Regions from separate parts of the Paenibacillus enshidis genome, predicted to be linked through region 1. Evidence: riboswitches for the same ligand, from Rfam matches in the RefSeq annotation. Region 1 holds a riboswitch; each other region holds the start of a gene.
The links. Region 1 has a riboswitch for thiamine pyrophosphate ahead of ACE41H_RS01525 (thiamine phosphate synthase). Riboswitches for the same ligand answer to the same signal wherever they lie in the genome.

Region 1 (4,621 bases):
GTTTAATGAAAAATAAGGAGCCAGTTAACGGAAATGAGTTTATTAACAGTTGAAGAAGTTTCCCACAATTTCGGGGACAGAACATTATTCAGAAATGTATCGTTCCGCCTGCTGCCGGGAGAGCACGTCGGTCTGGTAGGGGCCAACGGTGTCGGCAAATCGACGCTGATGAATATTTTGACAGGCCAGCAGCTGCGTGACAACGGCAAAGTCGAGTGGACACCGAAGGTCCGTTACGGTTATCTGGACCAGCACACGAAGCTGACTCCGGGCAAGACCGTGCGGGATGTGCTCAAGGATGCATTTCTCCCCCTGCTTGAGCTTGAACAGGAACTGAATGTGATTACGGATAGTATGGCCGAAGCCACACCGGAGGAGCTTGAGGTGCTACTGGAGCAGATGGGGGAAATCCAGGAGCAGCTGGAGATCGGCGATTTTTATCTGATTGATGTGAAAGTGGAGGAAATGGCCAACGGGCTTGGACTTGCTGCCATCGGACTGGACCGCGATGTAGCTTCTTTAAGCGGGGGGCAGCGCACGAAGGTGCTTCTTGCCAAGCTGTTGCTGGAGAAGCCGAATGTGCTGCTGCTGGACGAGCCGACGAACTACCTGGACGTTGAGCATATCGAATGGCTTACACGTTATTTGAAGGACTACCCTTATGCTTTTATGCTGATTTCCCATGATACTGAGTTTATGAATCAGGTCGTCAACGTCATTTATCATCTGGAGTTTGGCAAGCTGAACCGCTATACCGCCAACTATGAGAAGTTCCTTGAAATGGCTGACATTCAGAAGACGCAGCATATCGATGCTTATGAAAAGCAGCAGGAGTATATCAAGAAGCAGGAGGACTTCATCCAGCGCAACAAGGCGCGTGCCTCCACTTCCGGACGGGCCAAGAGCCGTGAAAAGCAGCTTGATAAGATTGATCGGATCGACAAGCCGGAAGAAGCGGCCAAACCGACGTTCCAGTTCAAGGAAGCGCGGGCCAGCGGCAAAACGGTCTTTGAAGGCATTGACTTTGAGATCGGCTACAGCCATCCCCTGCTGCCGAAAATGTCCATTACGATTGAACGGGGCGAGAAGATTGCCATCGTCGGTTATAACGGTGTCGGTAAATCGACGCTGCTCAAAACGATTCTCGGGAAAATCCCTCCGCTGAGCGGAAAAATCTATACCGGAGACTTTCTTTATCCCGCTTATTTCGAGCAGGAGGTGCGCCCTGAGCGGATCACACCGCTTGACGATGTGTGGAACGAGTATCCGCATTTGAACCAGCATGAGGTTCGTGCCCATCTTGCCCGCTGCGGACTGAAAAATGATCACATTACCCGTCCGCTGTCCGCCTTAAGCGGGGGAGAGCAGGCCAAGGTTCGCCTCTGCAAGCTGCTGATGCGTGAAAGCAACTGGGTGCTGTTTGACGAACCGACCAACCACCTGGATGTGGTGGCGAAGGATGAACTGAAGCGTGCGCTGAAGGAATACAAAGGCACGGTGCTGCTCGTATCCCACGAACCTGATTTTTATAAGGATTGGGTAACGAGAGTATGGAATGTCGAAGAGTGGTCGGCCAAAGCCTGATGTGCAGGAGAAGCACAGCTTTGGACTTTTCGTACTGAAATCTGATGTACGTCTAGGCAAGTGAAACGGATTGTGCTACCATGAAAAGGGAAAACAAAATATATAGTAATACAGGCGATTGAACAGGCCTGTATCACACTGGGGGAGCCGCGGCTGGCGGCTGAGACGGAATAAACGCATTCCGGACCCTTTGCACCTGATCTGGATCATACCAGCGTAGGGAAGTGGACATTAGCCGAACGGGAATCAAATGCGGCCTTGCTTATGAGCAGGGAGGCAGTTCCATGTAAATTCGGTGAACCTGTAAATTCAGCCGCTTCCTGACCGGGAAGCGGCTTCTTGGCGTTCCCGAATAACGGTCCATGGAGGCAAAAGCAATGGAGCTTCATCTTATTACGGACGGCTGCCAAAGCGCTGAACGCACGGCAGACATCTTGCGGCTGATCGAACCGGATATTGACGTGCTGCACATCAGGGAGAAACATCTGAGCGCAGCGGAGCTGTACGAATTTATGTTTACGGTGTCGGAGCGCGGCTGCTGCTCGCCAGCCAAGCTCGCGGTCAATGACCGTGTAGACGCAGCACTTCTGTTCGGTGCAGGGACGGTGCAGCTCACCTCAAACAGCCTGCCGCTGCAGCTTGTGAAGCGGACGTTCCCGGAGCTGCGCTGCGGGGCATCCGTACACTCGCTGCAGGAAGCGCAGGTTGCGGAGCAGGCGGGGGCTGATTATGTGCTGTACGGTCATATTTACGATTCCGCCTCCAAGCCTGGGCTGCCACCGCGGGGGCTGAGCAGTCTGGAGGAGCTATGCTGTGCAGTCTCCATTCCGGTTATCGCGCTTGGCGGCATCCAGCCTCGGCATGTGCGGGGCATCAGGCGGGCAGGTGCATCAGGAATCGCTGTGATGTCAGGCATCTGGAAGGCGGATGATCCGGCCGAAGCGGCAAAGGAATACAGGAGAATGTGAGGAGGAAAAGATATGAGCTATTCGGCAGACTGTACGGTGATCGGCGCGGGAGCGATCGGCAGTTCCATCGCTTATCAGCTGGCGAAAAGAGGCTTCAAAACGATTCTGATCGAAAAATCGGTCCCTGCACAAGGGACCACACGAGCGGCGGCCGGAATGCTGGCGGCAGAATGTGAGGCCTTTGCCCACCCTCAGTTGGCCGCATTTGCCCTGCGCAGCCGCAATCTGTTCGGGGAGCTGGTGCGGGAGCTTGAAGGCCTGGCAGGACTGGTAACAGGTTATACCAGCACAGGCTTCGTTCTCCCTGCCCGGACAGTGGAGGAAGTTGAACGCTTGTCGGGCATGGCAGGGAACAAGGATGGATCAGCCGCAGAATGGTGGGAAGCCGCAGAGATAGCCAGAAGGATTCCTGGCCTGACAGGACAGGTGCTCGGAGGCTTGTTCCGCGAGCGGGAAACGCAGCTGCTCCCGCAGCGACTTGTACAGGCATTGGTGGCAGGCGCGGAAAAGCACGGGGCGGAACTGCTGACAAATACAATCGCAGAGGACATCCGGATCGTGGACGGTATGGTGCGTGGTGTAAAAATGAGCAGGGGATATATTGCTTGTCCAAATGTTGTGATCGCAGGGGGAATTGAAGCGGGCAAGCTGCTTAACCATTTCGGCATCCATACGGAGATGTATCCTGTCAAGGGAGAGATCGCTGCCGTTACCATGCCAGTACGTGCACTGGAGTATACCATTTACGCCGAGGATGTGTATCTGGTGCCAAAGCCGGAAGGGGAGCTGTGGATTGGGGCTACCAGCAGACCGCATGAATGGGGAGCGGATGTATCCGCAGGCGGGCTGCGCCAGCTTTTGGAGCGCGCCTCAGCCTGGCTGCCGGACATCGGGGAGTCGTCTTTTCTGAGAGCGTGGTCGGGATTAAGGCCGCAAACGGAAGATGGCTTTCCCATTATAGGCCCCGTACCTGATGCTGCCGGCTTATACGCTGCTTGTGGACATTACCGCAACGGAATATTACTGAGTGCGGCTACAGGGGAAGCGATAGCGAAGATGCTGGCAGGCAATACAGTGGAGCAACTTAATTTGACGGCCTTGTCACCGGCAAGAATGAAAAGACAGCCTGCACCAGCAGTCAAGGGGGATAAGTGATGAGGCTTGTTATTAACGGCCAGGAAATGACTTTTGAAACAGAAATTCACAATGTGGACCAGTTGCTCAATGCATTGGACCTGCAGGTCAAAACGGTTGTCGTCGAGTTGAACCGGCGCATATTGACCAAGGATATTCACAGCGTAACCGATTTGAAGAACGGGGATCATCTTGAAATTGTACATTTTGTGGGGGGCGGATAATATGCTGCATATTGGAGATAAAGCCTTTAAATCAAGACTGCTGCTGGGGACAGGGAAGTTTCCGGATCTTGAAACGCAAATGAAAGCTGTTCAGGCATCGGAAAGCCAGATCCTTACCTTTGCCGTACGGCGTTTGAACCTGGAGGAGAAGGGGCAGGGGAACTTCCTGGATATGCTGGATCTGTCCAGCTTCATCCTGCTTCCCAATACGGCCGGGGCGGCTACCGCCGAAGAAGCTGTCCGTATCGCCCAACTGGCCAAGGCGTCCGGTTTATGTGATATGATAAAGGTTGAAGTGATCGGGGATGACAGAACGCTGCTTCCCGATCCGTTTGAGACTTTAAAAGCCTGTGAAATGCTGCTTGCCGAAGGCTTTATCGTGCTGCCTTACATTTCCGACGATGTCATCCTGGCCAAAAGACTGGAGCAGCTCGGCGTTCACGCCGTCATGCCGGGGGCTTCCCCTATCGGGTCGGGCCGGGGCATCCTCAATCCTTACACCTTGGAGCTCATTATAGAACAGGCTTCGGTTCCTGTCATTGTGGACGCCGGCATCCGTTCACCTGCCGATGCGGCGCGCGCGATGGAACTGGGTGCGGACGGGGTACTGCTGAATACGGCGGTGTCCGGCGCGGGGGACCCAGTCGCCATGGCGGAGGCGATGAAGCTCGCGGTAAAAGCGGGCAGACAAGCGTTCAAGGCGGGCATGAT
Region 2 (4,621 bases), on a different contig from region 1:
CCCGGGCGGAGGTAAGCGACGTATTTAATGCGGTTACACAGGGCGCCGACGTGGTCATGCTGTCCGGGGAATCGGCTGCTGGCAAATATCCCGTTCCGTCCGTGCAAACGATGGCATCTATCGCCAAGCAGGCGGAATCTATTATCGATTACATGGAGCAGTTCAATAAGAAAAGAGCGGGTCAACTCACCAATATTACCGAGGTCATCAGCCAGAGCGCGGTAAGCGCGTCGCTGGAGCTGAGCGCCAGTGCGATTATTATAGCGACCGAAAGCGGCTTTACGGCGCGCATGATCTCCAAGTACCGCCCACAGGCGCCGATCATTGCCGTCACCCAGCATCAAGAGGTGCTGCCGAAAATTTGTCTGCTGTCCGGTGTCATTCCGGTTCTGGGCGGCAAAATGACGACCACGGATGAAATGTTCGAAACGGCGACTCGCAACGCCATTGAAACAGGCTATATTTGCCCGGGAGACACGGTTGTTCTGTCCGCCGGCGTACCCATCGGTCAAACTGGCAACACGAATCTGATCAAGGTACAGCAGGTGTAGCATTTGTAGATAAAGCGCTGACAAAATCCATAATACATTCTGTGGAACAATGAGTAAAAGGCACGGATTCTTTTAAAAAAGTCCGCGCCTTTTTGCTGTTTAACTCCCGTACACACTGCGTTTCACAACTTCCGTCAATTCGGATTTTTGCGCCTCATACTGCTCGCGCGTAATGCTGCCTTGGGTAAGCCGCTGATTCAGCTGGTCCGTCAGCTCTGCCACCTGCAAATGGATAATCCGGTTCATATCAGCGCCGGTTTCACCGGCAATATCGGCCATCGTTTTGCCGTCATACAATGCATGATATAATTCTTCGTCTGAGGAAAGACCCAGTATCTGTACAATGTCTTCTTTAACAACCTTTGCTTCCTGCTGTTTGGGTTTGACGGCTGTGCTTGCGGACGCCGTGCTGCTGCCTATGGATTCGCCGATGGAAATGGCAAGGGCCAAGGTGCTGAATATAAGTATTCTTTTCAAATTCATAAGAGGTCTCCTTCTTCAATTGCATGAACTTATGTGCTTGGCGGCATGTGTCCATTGATGATGTTGGAGTGGAAGGTTGCTTACATGTTGTATTGTAACCGATCAATCTTAAATAAAGCTTAAAGCAGGTTAAAAATCTGCCCAAAGGATCACCCAGGTTCAACGATAAAAAATCCCCTTCAAGCGGCACATATAGCCATGTCTTTGATCAACCTCTCCTTAACGCAAAGGGAAAGGGGAACAACGCATTCTTTCTAGGTGGTCTTGCCGTACAGAGCGGCAAAGGCCGCTGCCGCCCGCCCTGGCTCTTCAGCCTGGGAGATTGCTGAAATGACAGATATCCCGTCCGCTCCGGCGGAAAGAACAGGCGATGCCTTTGCAGGCGTAATCCCGCCGATGCCGACGAGCGGAACGGTGATGCCATGGCTGCGCAGCTCCTGTATCAGGTGTGGGCCCCGTACAGGGCGGACATCGCTTTTGGACAGAGTCGGATACATGGGACCAACGCCGAGATAATCCGCTCCGTCGGCGATAGCGTGCCGGGCTTCTTCCACCGAGTGCGCGGACACGCCCACAATGGTGTTATGCCCAAGCCTGCTGCGCAGGGAGGAGGCCGGGCTGTCCTCCTGTCCGACATGAATGCCGTCGGCACCGAGCGCAGCCGCCATCTCCACATCGTCATTGACGATAAAGGGCACACCGCCTTCCCGGCAGACCGCCTGCAGCTCCCGCGCCAGCTCGTAAGCCGCCTTCCCGGTCAGGGCGCCTGTACCTTTTTCCCTGAACTGAAACATGGTGACCCCACCCGCGATCGCCTCGCGCAGAACTATAACGGGATTTTTGCCGCCACAGTTGATGCTGCCCATAATGAAATACACGGCAAGCTGCCGGCGCAGCTTCGCCGGGTCGATCCGTCTATCAAAGGAGCTGCTCATTTCAGCTCACCCCCATTCTGCGAACGTCTTCGCCGGTAGGCAAAATGGTTGGTCGGTCCATGTCCTGATCCGATGTCGAGGCTGTCCTCAATCGCAGCCTGAATGAAATCCTTGGCCACACGCACCGCTTCAGTCGTGGTAAGCCCCTTGGCGAGACCCGCCGTTATCGCTGCGGAATACGTGCAGCCCGTGCCATGTGTCGCCATCGTATGTATCCGTGGACTTTCGAACACCGTGAATTCCGTGCCGTCATACAGAAGATCCCTGGCCAGATCGCCGCCGGCATGCCCGCCCTTCATGATGACCATATCCGGCCCCATGGCGTGGATGCGCCGTGCCGCTTCCCTGATGTCTTCCGCTTTGAAAAGCTTCGTGCCGGTGAGCATTTCCGCCTCGGGCAGGTTCGGGGTAATGATCATTGCAAGCGGAAGCAGGTCGCGGATCAGGGTGACTGCCGCGTCGGCCTTCAGCAGAGGTGCCCCGCCCTTGGCGACCATAACGGGATCGATGACGAGATTGCGCCACCCATAATGGGCGATTCTGTCGGCGGTGGCCTCAATGATGTCTGCGCTGAACAGCATGCCGGTTTTTACTGCATCAGGTGTGAGGTCTTCGCCGATCGAATCCAGCTGGCGGGCCACCGCTTCTGCCGTGAGCGGGAAAACCCCCTGCACTCCAAGTGTATTCTGTGCAGTGGCGGCTGTAAGCACGGACATCCCGTAGACGCCGAGCTCCTGAAAGGTTTTGAGATCTGCCTGAATGCCTGCGCCGCCGCCGCTGTCAGAGCCGGCGATCGTTAATGCTTTTGCTGTTTCTGCTGTTGTCATAACCGCTCATCCCCTCCTTGTACATACAAAAGACCCGCCCTTTTCCGGAGGAAAGGGGACGGGTCCACGATAAGAAGCAGTAAAAGGCCGGTTGATGCCGCTGGACGTATCGTCTCACTTTCCTCCGCTGGTATGATCCAGATCAGGTGCAAAGGGTCCGAAGCAGACAGCTTCGTCTCAGCCGGGAAGGCTCCCCTAGTGATTGAACAAGTCTCTTATTCGATTGAATGACTGCATATAACTATATACATGATGACAGGGGGATTGTAAAGGTTCAAAAATAGGCGGAACATTTTTTTGCAGAGGAGGGTATAGAAACGGAAAAGCAGGAAATAAATAAGGTAGGCAAGTGTCCCCTGAAACTTGATGATAACCAGACATGATGGCGATACAGGAAAAATGCCGCTTACGTTAGCGTTCTCCCTTACCCCCGATACATAGGAGAAAATGTTATTTCGCCGTTAGCTGGTAATTGTATTCTGAATGTGCTATAATGCAATTACTGGAATACGGATCTTCATTCGCATATTGTAGAGGGTTATTGTCTCAGGTTAAGGGTAACCTTGTACAATATGTGAATTTTTATTTTGAACAAAAATAAGAGGTCATATAAATATTTATTTGGAGGTATTTCCACATGCAAACAGGAACAGTTAAGTGGTTTAACGCAGAGAAAGGTTTTGGATTCATCGAGGTTGAAGGTGGTAACGATGTATTCGTACACTTCAGCGCAATCCAAGGCGACGGTTTCAAAACTTTGGACGAAGGCCAACGTGTCGAGTTCAACGTTGTTGAAGGAAACCGCGGACCACAAGCTGAGAACGTTGTAAAACTGTAATTCTGCCATGCTGCCCCGAACTCTGGTTTGGGGCTTTTCTTTTCTGGCGGAGGAACAGATGCTTTTATATTGCTTTACAATTCATAGGAAAAGAGGGGACGCTCATGTACAATTCGCGCAAAAAGCCAATGGAAGAGACTCCTGAGGAGATCACTGTAATTTGGTCTTGCACCAGTGATACGTGTAAAGGCTGGATGAGAGATAATTTCGCATTCTCTGCTCAGCCAACCTGTTCTCTATGCGGTTCCGTGATGGAGAAAAGCGAGAAAAAGCTAGTCGTGCTCGTTAACAGCAGCTTCCCCCCCACCAAGAGCAGTTAGGTTTACAGCCATCATTAGTTTATTCAAGGTACTGGCCCATGGCTGGTGCCTTTTCGCTGCGGTCCCGCAGACAACAAAAAAACCTGTGTGCCTGAGTTTTCTCAAGCGCACAGGTTTTTTACACTTCTATACCTTGCTGTTTATTAGTCAGACGCAGCTGATAAAGTTGAGCCATAATATCCGCTTCCGCCCGCTGGTTCCATTCACGCACCATACGGGGCATCAGGAACAGATCGACAATGACCCACACGGTCAGCGCCCCTCCGAACAGCACCAGAAGAATTCCTGACAGCATCATGAACGGTCCGGTTTCAAACTCCACCGCAACGTAAAAGCCTACGTAAAAGATAAAGGCCAGAATAAACAAGACAAGCTGCACGAGAGCGGTGGCAATTCTTTTCAGATAAAAGCGGTGTACGCCCAAATGCCCTCCGATCAGCATGAGGTAGGCGAGCGCCAGAGATTTTTCCGTGTCCCGCATGGCCGAGTTCAAAATCAGCATCTCATTGACGGTTAACTGTTCTCTGGTCAGCTTCATTAGAACACCACATGGTTATCATGGTTGTTATAGTTATTATGGCTATCAAAGGATCTTCTGGACGTAATTTCATGGATCAGCCGGTCTTCCACTCTTTCGTTGTGATCTTTAACCCAGGTGTGCAGAAGG
Region 3 (4,621 bases), on a different contig from region 1:
AAAACCCGATCTGTGCGGTAGGCTGATTTTTGCAGCAGCATATAATAGCCGATTCCCTCGCTCGCCCCGAGCCATTCGGCCACGATGGCCCCCATCACGCTGTAGGTGGCGGCAATTTTCATACCTGAAAAGAGGGAAGGCAGCGCATGTGGCAGCTCAAGCTTGCGGAAGATGCCCATCCGGCTTGCGCCTGACATTTGCATATAGTTCATCATCAGCCGGTCCGTCTGCGCCAGCCCGTCCAGGGCGGCAACAACGACAGGAAAGAAGCAGACCAGCGTAATGACCATCAGCTTGGGCAGCAGGCCGAAGCCAAACCAGATCATCAGCAGCGGTCCAAGCGCAATGGTCGGAATGTTCTGGCTCAGAATGAGCAGCGGGTACAGTGCCCGCTTCAGAAAAGGGATCAGGTGCAGCAGCACGGCCAGCAGCAGCCCGACGGCGGTGCCGATCGCAAAACCGCTCAGCGTAAGCCTGACGGTAGCCCAGGTATGATCCGCCAGCAGGGCGGATTGGGCGGCCGCTTCGGCGGCGATGCCGGCCGGACTTGGCAGCATCCAGGGCTCAATGTGCAGGAAGACCGCCGCGGCTTGCCATACCGCCAAAAAGAAGAGGACCGCCACAACGGGCGGCCATACGCTTCTGAACACAGAATAGAGGCTTTCTTTCCTGTTCATGGACGGTACTTTTCGGTCAGCTTATCCATGCTGATTCCATTCGGATTATGAGCGATTTTGATCTGGGAAATGACGCTTGGAATTCCCGCCTCGGTAAGTGCGATGTGCATTTCCTTGACGATATGCAGCAGCTCATCCAGCTCGCCCTCCATAGTTGTCTCCAGCGGGTTGACCTGATGCTTGACGCCTGAGCGCTGGATCACCTCAATCGCTTTATCGACGTAAGGAATGCTGTCCTCTCCACCGTGCGTTTTGGGAATCACCTGAATACTCAACAGAGTGTTAGCCATGAAAAACCGTCTCCTTTCCGAATTAAATCAGGATTTGCCGTCTTGTGGCAGGAAATCATTGGTGAAGGCTTTCTCGGCCTCCAGCGGTTTGTCAAGCAGCTTGCGCTCATACATCCAATCGGCGTAGTTTTTCCATACTTCCGCTTTCTGGACACCCCATTGTGCGGCATCGTCCTGATAGCGGGGGCTCAGCCATTGCTGGCTGGCCAGTACGAGCTCTTTATCCAGCTCAGGCACAGCCTTTGACAACATTTCCGCCGCCTTTTCCGGCTGGTCAATCGCATATTGATAACCTTTGGCCGTAGCGCTCATGAAGGCTTTTACCAGCTCAGGATCGCTGCTGAGGGTCGCTTCGTTCGTGACGATGACCGGTGTGTAGTAATCCAGACTCTTGGAATAGTCCTTGACGTACAGCATATCCAGCTGCTCACCGCGTTGCTCGGCTTCAATTCCTGTCCATGCATAGAATATCCAGGCGAAATCGATATCCCGCTTGACTGCGGTGAAGTAATCCGCATCGCCCATGTTGATGTTTTGCACCTTGCTGACATCCCCGCCGTCCAGCTCCATGATGGATTTCATGACAGCCTCCTCGACGGGCGAGCCCCAGCCGCCGTATTTCTTGCCTTCAAAATCCTTGGGCGACTTGATGCCCCGGTCCACCGGAGCGGCAAAGCCGGACGTATTATGCTGAATCACAGCCGCAATAGAGACGAGCGGAACTCCTTGTGTGCGGGCCTGGGTGACGCTTTCCTGATAGCTGATGCCGAACGGAACCGCGTTGGAGGCGACCATCTGATCGGCGCCGCCTTCTCCGGGCTGTACAATTTCCACATTCAGACCAGCTTCTTCGTAGTATCCCTGGTCCTTGGCCACATACAATCCGGTGTGGTTGGTGTTGGGGGTCCAGTCGAGCACTACCTTGACGTCTTTCAGCTTCCCGGAGGCCGTACTGCCGCTGCCGGAAGGCCCGGAAGCGTTCGTATCCTGTGGAGCGGACGATTGCCCGCCGCAGGCGGTCAGGATGAGGAGCAGGCAGCATACCGCTCCAAGGCCCCATTTTTGCAAAGAAAACATACTTTCTTCTCCCTTCTTCATCACCCGTGCTCTTTCTGCAATGCTGTCATCTGCCGTGATCCTGCAAAAAAAAGCGCCCCGTTATCCGGGACGCTTGTAATCTACCAAAGGAAGGAATGACGGTGTCAAAAAAGACATGTCACTCTATAGCGATTCCTACGCTGGCATTACCCAGATCAGGTTGTAAGGGTCAGTGTCTGGGGACACAATCTCAGCCGGCCGATTCCAGCACCCCTGGCAAGTTGTATGAAGGAGCATCAAGACGGCAGCTTGCTGCCTTGACACGTCCGCATTGTTTGAAGATTTTGCGGGCTCAGTTATATGAACTAACGTTGATTATATGCCTTCACGGCCGGAGTGTCCAGAGGGACTTATCCGAAAAACCCTCGGTGCCGCACCCGTTCTAAGCCTTTTGCGTTTTGATAACGTGTAAGTCCCGGTCATGTTCGCCCATTTTGTGGACAAGATAACCAACGCTCCCGGTAACGCTCTTCAATTCAGCTTCTTGTTGAATGGAGCGGGCAGAGAGAATTTCAATAGTTCTGTGCTGGTTCTCCAGAAAGTCACCTATTTCCATAACCCGTTCATTCGTATCCAGGACGGCTCGTTTCATCTCCTGCTGATCTGTTTCAATCTTATTAAGGCGCTCATGAACCGGTTGAAGTTCTTCCCGGATTACGGATTGCAGCAATTCCTTTAACTCACTGTTCATGTATCCCGCTCCTTATACCTTTATGGTTTTATTGTAGCATATGACTTAATAAAGTGCTATATTATTTCGTAATTACGATTTTTAAATTTAGAGGAGGTACCACCATTATGAAGGACGATCTGTATAAGATGATTGATGCTTTTGATAAATTGGCAGAGGCTGGCGATGGTGTGATAGCGATCCCGCCGAGAACTGATAATGATCGGAAAGAGCTTAATCGACAAATGCAGGATTATTTGCGGGGGAGCAAATCCGACAAGTTGGCTTCTCAAAATAGGTAAGCGTCAAACAGCCCCCACCAAAACTGTACAGTGGGCAGCTTCAGGAAGGCCAATCCTGTAAAATGTTGAAGAATGTAGAAAGTGGAGGATTGGTCAACTGGCTGTTGTTCCTGAAAGGTGCTGATAAATCCAAATGGGAGGTATTGACGATGACTACATTAGAATTTCTAAGTCAGGATGAGGAAGCCCGTCGATTGTATGAAGATAGACAGAAGTATTTGCACGATCAAGCCTCGATGATTGAGGGGGCGATGAGTTGGTTAAATGGCTTGTCGCGGAGATTCATCACCCTTGCTCTCTAAAATCACCTGTTCTGCATCCAACACAAGCCAACCGAAACATCGCGAAAAATCCTCTGTCCATGCCGTCGCATCTTCATGTTGCATGAAGCCAAACCCCAATTGATCTGCCACATATGGAGTGGGGGGAGGCTCACTGGATTGGGTCGCAAGCGGAATCCAAGATTCATTCTGGAGTATTCTCCAGTACGTTCCATCATCCCATTGGCAACAGTTGGTCGTTAAAATCGGTATTCCTTTTCCATTACAGAGAGTTCCGACGGTAACCCGTCTGGATTGAAAGCTCTTGAATCGATATCCCTCAAATAGCTGCACCCCTTCAGATTTGAAGGAGTCCTTCCAAACCCGTTTCATGGCAGCATATAGTTGTTTGTCCACCTCGCCCGGATAGATGCGTCGAACCTGACCTGTATTAAGCGTAATGTGGGTAAGATAGGGTATCTCCTCATCCTCGTGCAATACGTCTGCTCCTGTTCGTTCAGCATCGTGCTGCTCCACGGCAGTGTACTCCCTGATGAGGTGCGAAATTGCGGCGCGTACGAGCTCGTCCATCGATCCGAAGAGCTTGCCGGTGAATGGACACTCAAACCGCAGATGAATCCGGACAAGGGCGTGTTCTTCATCATGCGGGTACAACATTCCAAACATGGACGTTTTAACGGCTTCGATGATGTCATCTGAAGGTGGGTACTCCCCCCCCCCCCATATTTGCAAATGTTTTCCAAATGAATTCCCCAGCACTCTTCTGCAGATCTACGCGGGTAATCCACAAAATCCTGCTTTGGGGTGACATTACGGGATTGTATAAACCGATCAAGTTCGTCCGGCGGGATTCGCCAGCCTTCCTTGCGGTTTTCGGTTCGCTCGCCCTGGATCACCCCATTGCGCAGCCAGCGGCGCACCATCTGAATACTGCTGGTTATTCCATATTCACTGAGTTTCGTTAACGCTTGTTCGACGGTCAGCATTGGCATTTCCCCCTTTGCCTCATAACATTCACGGTAACATTACGGGATTGAACAAGCAGTTCAAGCTCGTCTGGTAGTAATTCGGCAGCTGAAAAGTTACCATATTTAGCGGAAATTTTCCCTAAATTTCCTAAAAGTAAGTCACTTGCCATTGTAGTGTTCACTTTTAGCAGATTATCTCCAAGAAAGGCACTACTTCATGCTGAAGGCCACCCTTCAGAGCCATATAAACGGCTGAAGGGTGGCGAAGTTGACGGCCTATAAGGCTGAACATGATCCGTTAGACAGCGATGCTGACGAAGTTATGCCAGCAATGT
Region 4 (4,621 bases), on a different contig from region 1:
AATTCGGTGTTTTGCAAAATATACCTGGGCTTTATCCTTTGTCGGACGTTTCCCATTTTCTTTAACATAGCTACCGTCTTCAGAGAGTACAGCTTCCCAAACCAGATGTTTCACGTCATTTTTAATTTCATAGTAGCTAACCAATGAGCCTTGATAAAAATAATATCTTAAGGCTTCTCCTTCAGGGAAGTGGTAAGCATAAGTTACAGCTTCACCTGTTTCAGTTAATGTATTGGTATCGGAAGTGGGTAGATCAACTGCTATTTTTCTAGCTTGAACCAAATCTTTACTCTCATACAGCGTTTTATAATCCGCGATTTTATCTGAGCTTCGAATCACAACCGAGTTTTCATCTTTATTCCAAAACACTTGGGAATCAAATGCCTCACTAATAAATCGTAAAGGTACCAAAACGCGGTTATTTCTCAAAACAGGTGGAGACTGCAAAGTTACCGTTTGGTTACCCATGGTGGCTGTTTTTTTACCTACCGAAAGTGTAAGCTTTTCCTTACTTTTAGTTGATATAGCAATTACAGTTTTCGTTTTAGGATCCCATTGTAAATTTAAACCTAATGGTTTCAGGGATGATAACGACACCATTGTATAGCCATTTAACGTTTCTGGAGGAGAATCGGTCTTGATTGTTTGGCTATCAATGATTAATTGAACTTTTGAAGCAGCGAATGACGACTGGGAGAAAGAAATCAGTAATAGAGAACCTAACAATACAGAAAAAAGAAATCTAAATTGTTTCATATACAATCCCTCCATTTTTGTAAAAAAAATCATCTCTATAGCATTAAACGTATTTCACAAAAAAAAGTTGTAAAATAAATCAAAATTATATATTGCGTAACGATACGTGTTATTATATAATGAGGGTGTGGATGTAACACACTTCAAAATGAATTAGGTGAGGGATACCCCTTATTTGTTTTGATATCCCAGGTGTTTTGCATACCTCAATACTACGTAACGTAACGTTATATAATAGGAGGAAATTTCAATGCCCGAATATGCTAAATTTGCGAAGATTGTGCCACAAACCAACACCTTAACGAACAGAGGTTTTCAAGGGTATGTAACATTACCTTCGTCTAAAAGCATGCCCTCTGGCTACATCAATATGTATTGCGGTGTTGCTGGATTTGAATGTGGTGTCTCCAGCGCGGCGGATTCTCGTTTTTATGATCCTACTACAAAAACGTATAAATGGCACTGGTTTGTAAATGGTCCGGAAGTGAAAAATGGTGAACCTTACACACAATTTAAAGATGGTGAACGAATTCATCTTAAACTTGTTCTTCGGGATGACGGCTTTGTTGAATTCTTTGTTAACTTCAAAAGTGTCTTTGTATCACAAGGAACGTATACAACGAGTTCAAGCACTGATAAAGCGGCTCGATTTATTTTTGGTACACTCCAAAATCAATACGAAACTTTGCCGTCGCAATTACCTGCTTGGAAACTATCTTTCAGTAAAATTACTTGCGACACAATGATGTTTAAAGGTCCAGGTAAAAACGCTGATTGGATCAACGTTACCTCGAGTAACACCAAAGCAATTCTTGCTCATACTCCAACTACTATGACTAATCCTGCTCCTGCAGATATCAATGGCACTACGAATGACCTGGCAAATGCAAGATATGCTGTTTCTATGACAGTATAAATCGAAAAATATATGTGGTGTGGAAAGGAGGCTATCCAATTAATGGGTAGTCTCCTTTCTGATTATCAGAAAAGCTGCAGGACTCAATTTTAGGAACCACTTTTTTCTGGCCGGGTTGCAGCCTGGGCTTGGTTGAAACCAAGCCTGGACAATGCGGCAGGCAGAGCAGATGGACTGGAAGGTTCAGCTGCAGGAGGATGGATCCGCTGTGGCCGGGGGATCGATCAGGAAAGCGAAGGCTGAGAACCAGGAGAGCGAGCGGGGCGTAGCGGCTCTTAGGTGGGTGTTCTTCCCGCCTTAGAGCCGCTACGCCCCGCTGGTTTTTATCATTATTATGATTATCGTATATATTGGTAAACTTCTGGCATAGGGCTTAATGGGGTTGCCAAACTTTTCTTTTTAGGCTAACCTGAACTGGAAGGCGGAGGCATCCGTCTGTGAAATAACATAGTTATAATCGGCGGCATGATGCTGCCGAAGTTACTGGGGGGGCCCGTAATTCCGGGCTGAGATGGAACCGTTCCAGGTTCCGGACCCTTTGTACCTGATCTGGATCATACCAGCGTAGGGAAGTAACCGGCCAATGAAATTATATGGATAGGCAGCATGTGCAGCAGCCAGGGGCATACCTTGGTAGTGCATGGAGGCCTGTTTGCATACAGCCGGTTCCTTCGGGAACCGGCTTTTTCATTTTGCAGTTGGCCGTCAGCATCGGTTTTTCTCCGGTATGATCCCGATGAGGAATAAGACGACTCGGGAGGAGCAAGCAAATGACAGAGAGCAAGCGGAAAACAGCAGCAGGAGGAGCCAATACGGATATCGGGGCCTTTCCGGCAAGCACCAAGGTCTACATCCAGGGATCAAGACCTGATATCCTGGTGCCCGAAAGAGAGATAACGCTGCATGACACCCATACACCGCAGGGGGTTGAGCATAATGCCCCGCTGCGTGTGTACGATACAAGCGGTCCCATGACCGACCCGGCGTTTCAGGCAGATATCCGCAAAGGACTGCTCAAGCTGCGGCAGGCGTGGATTGAGGAGAGAGGGGATGTCGCCCGCTATGAAGGAAGAGCAGTGCAGCCTGAGGATAACGGGCTTCGGTCCGGGACCCGTCCTGCCGCGGAATTCCCGGGCGCTGTCAGCCGGCCGCTGCGTGCGCTGCCGGGGCGCAACGTTACCCAGATGCACTATGCCCGCCGGGGAATCATAACACCGGAGATGGAATTTGCGGCAATCCGGGAGGGGCTTGATCCAGAATTCGTAAGACAGGAGCTGGCAAGCGGAAGGGCGATACTGCCCTCCAACATCAACCACCCGGAGAGTGAGCCGATGCTGATCGGCCGTCATTTTCATGTCAAAATCAACGCCAATATCGGCAACTCGGCGGTAACCTCCTCCATAGAGGAGGAGGTGGAGAAGATGACCTGGGCTGTTAGATGGGGAGCGGATACGGTGATGGACCTGTCGACAGGCCGCAACATCCATACGACGCGCGAGTGGATCATCCGCAACTCTCCCGTGCCGATCGGAACGGTGCCGCTGTATCAGGCGCTGGAAAAAGTCAATGGGGAGGCCGAAGCGCTGACCTGGGAAGTATATCGCGATACGCTGATTGAGCAGGCGGAGCAGGGGGTGGATTATTTTACGATTCATGCCGGCGTGCTGCTCCGTTATATTCCGCTGACCGCCAAGCGGATGACGGGCATCGTGTCGCGGGGCGGGTCCATCATGGCGGCTTGGTGCCTTGCTCATCATCAGGAGAACTTTCTATATACACACTTCGAAGAGATCTGTGAAATTATGAAGACCTATGATATCGCCTTTTCGCTCGGGGATGGTCTGCGTCCGGGCAGTATTTATGATGCCAACGATGAAGCTCAGATGGCTGAGCTGGCGACGCTGGGTGAGCTGACGCAGATTGCCTGGAAGCATGATGTACAGGTGATGATTGAGGGGCCTGGTCACGTGCCTATGCATAAAATCAAGGAGAACGTGGATCTGCAGATGGAAATCTGCAAGGAAGCACCATTCTACACGCTGGGGCCGCTTACGACGGATATCGCCCCCGGATATGACCATATCACCTCGGCGATTGGCGCTGCCATGATCGGCTGGTTCGGAACCTCCATGCTCTGTTATGTCACACCGAAGGAGCATCTTGGCCTGCCGAACAGGGACGATGTGCGTGAAGGGGTGATCGCCTACAAGATCGCTGCCCATGCTGCGGATCTTGCCAAAGGCCATCCAAGGGCGCAACAGCGGGATGATGCTCTGTCCAAGGCCCGCTTCGAATTCCGTTGGCGCGATCAGTTCAATCTGTCCCTCGACCCGGAACGCGCGCTTGAGTATCATGATGAGACGCTGCCGGCCGAGGGGGCGAAGAACGCGCACTTTTGCTCGATGTGTGGCCCGAAGTTTTGCAGCATGCGCATCACACAGGATATCCGGGCATTTGCCGTAGAGAAAGGAATCGGCGAGGAGGAAGCTATTGCTGCAGGTTTGGAAGAAAAGGCACTGGAATATCGTGAAGGAAGAAGCAGGTAATACCGTAATGTATAGATGGAAGTTTTTTCTGTAAAAAAATGGGGCCTGCAGGCCCCGTCATATGGATCGGATTTATCAGATTTATGCAACGTTTTTTAGTGATGTCGAATGGTGCTTCTCACTGCAATATAAATGTCCGCTTGTCCGCTCGCGGCATTTCCGGCGAATTCATTGTACAGCTCGAAATCTCCGGAAAAGGTTCGTTCGAGCCCCTGGACAGACGCAGACCACTGCCATATGCGCTGCCACGCTTCGGCAACAACCTGATGAAGCGGACCGTGTGCGGTCCGGAAGACAGCATATCTGGCTGCAGGGAGTGTGACCGAAGACAGCCCATCCGGAATCTTATCCCCAGGAGGCACAATATGTCCCAACAGGTAGGTATATTTTCCAAATACTCCGT

Region 2: linked by a shared signal. The riboswitch ahead of thiD (bifunctional hydroxymethylpyrimidine kinase/phosphomethylpyrimidine kinase) and the one ahead of ACE41H_RS01525 (thiamine phosphate synthase) in region 1 are both predicted to bind thiamine pyrophosphate.
Region 3: linked by a shared signal. The riboswitch ahead of ACE41H_RS19090 (ABC transporter substrate-binding protein) and the one ahead of ACE41H_RS01525 (thiamine phosphate synthase) in region 1 are both predicted to bind thiamine pyrophosphate.
Region 4: linked by a shared signal. The riboswitch ahead of thiC (phosphomethylpyrimidine synthase ThiC) and the one ahead of ACE41H_RS01525 (thiamine phosphate synthase) in region 1 are both predicted to bind thiamine pyrophosphate.

The regions. Positions count from the first base shown of each region.
Region 1 covers NZ_JBHHMI010000001.1:359,198-363,818, forward strand. Annotated here, with positions in the region: gene ACE41H_RS01520 (ABC-F family ATP-binding cassette domain-containing protein) at 34-1,584, shown strand; TPP riboswitch at 1,715-1,824, shown strand; gene ACE41H_RS01525 (thiamine phosphate synthase) at 1,962-2,552, shown strand; gene thiO (glycine oxidase ThiO) at 2,565-3,707, shown strand; gene thiS (sulfur carrier protein ThiS) at 3,707-3,910, shown strand; gene ACE41H_RS01540 (thiazole synthase) at 3,912-4,621, shown strand, end outside.
Region 2 covers NZ_JBHHMI010000034.1:40,286-44,906, forward strand. Annotated here, with positions in the region: gene pyk (pyruvate kinase) at 1-551, shown strand, start outside; gene ACE41H_RS22750 (hypothetical protein) at 651-1,034, opposite strand; gene thiE (thiamine phosphate synthase) at 1,289-1,969, opposite strand; gene thiD (bifunctional hydroxymethylpyrimidine kinase/phosphomethylpyrimidine kinase) at 1,966-2,796, opposite strand; TPP riboswitch at 2,899-3,003, opposite strand; gene ACE41H_RS22765 (cold-shock protein) at 3,434-3,634, shown strand; gene ACE41H_RS22770 (cold-shock protein) at 3,739-3,954, shown strand; gene ACE41H_RS22775 (NINE protein) at 4,073-4,492, opposite strand; gene ACE41H_RS22780 (TM2 domain-containing protein) at 4,492-4,621, opposite strand, start outside.
Region 3 covers NZ_JBHHMI010000021.1:13,950-18,570, reverse strand. Annotated here, with positions in the region: gene ACE41H_RS19100 (ABC transporter permease) at 1-677, opposite strand, end outside; gene ACE41H_RS19095 (thiamine-binding protein) at 674-967, opposite strand; gene ACE41H_RS19090 (ABC transporter substrate-binding protein) at 995-2,044, opposite strand; TPP riboswitch at 2,180-2,290, opposite strand; gene ACE41H_RS19085 (hypothetical protein) at 2,448-2,756, opposite strand; gene ACE41H_RS19080 (hypothetical protein) at 2,864-3,037, shown strand; partial or broken gene ACE41H_RS25310 (Rpn family recombination-promoting nuclease/putative transposase) at 3,121-3,288, shown strand; gene ACE41H_RS19075 (hypothetical protein) at 3,298-3,795, opposite strand; gene ACE41H_RS19070 (hypothetical protein) at 3,790-4,017, shown strand.
Region 4 covers NZ_JBHHMI010000035.1:38,476-43,096, reverse strand. Annotated here, with positions in the region: gene ACE41H_RS22965 (copper amine oxidase N-terminal domain-containing protein) at 1-756, opposite strand, end outside; gene ACE41H_RS22960 (hypothetical protein) at 1,007-1,672, shown strand; TPP riboswitch at 2,148-2,260, shown strand; gene thiC (phosphomethylpyrimidine synthase ThiC) at 2,443-4,218, shown strand; gene ACE41H_RS22950 (effector binding domain-containing protein) at 4,314-4,621, opposite strand, start outside.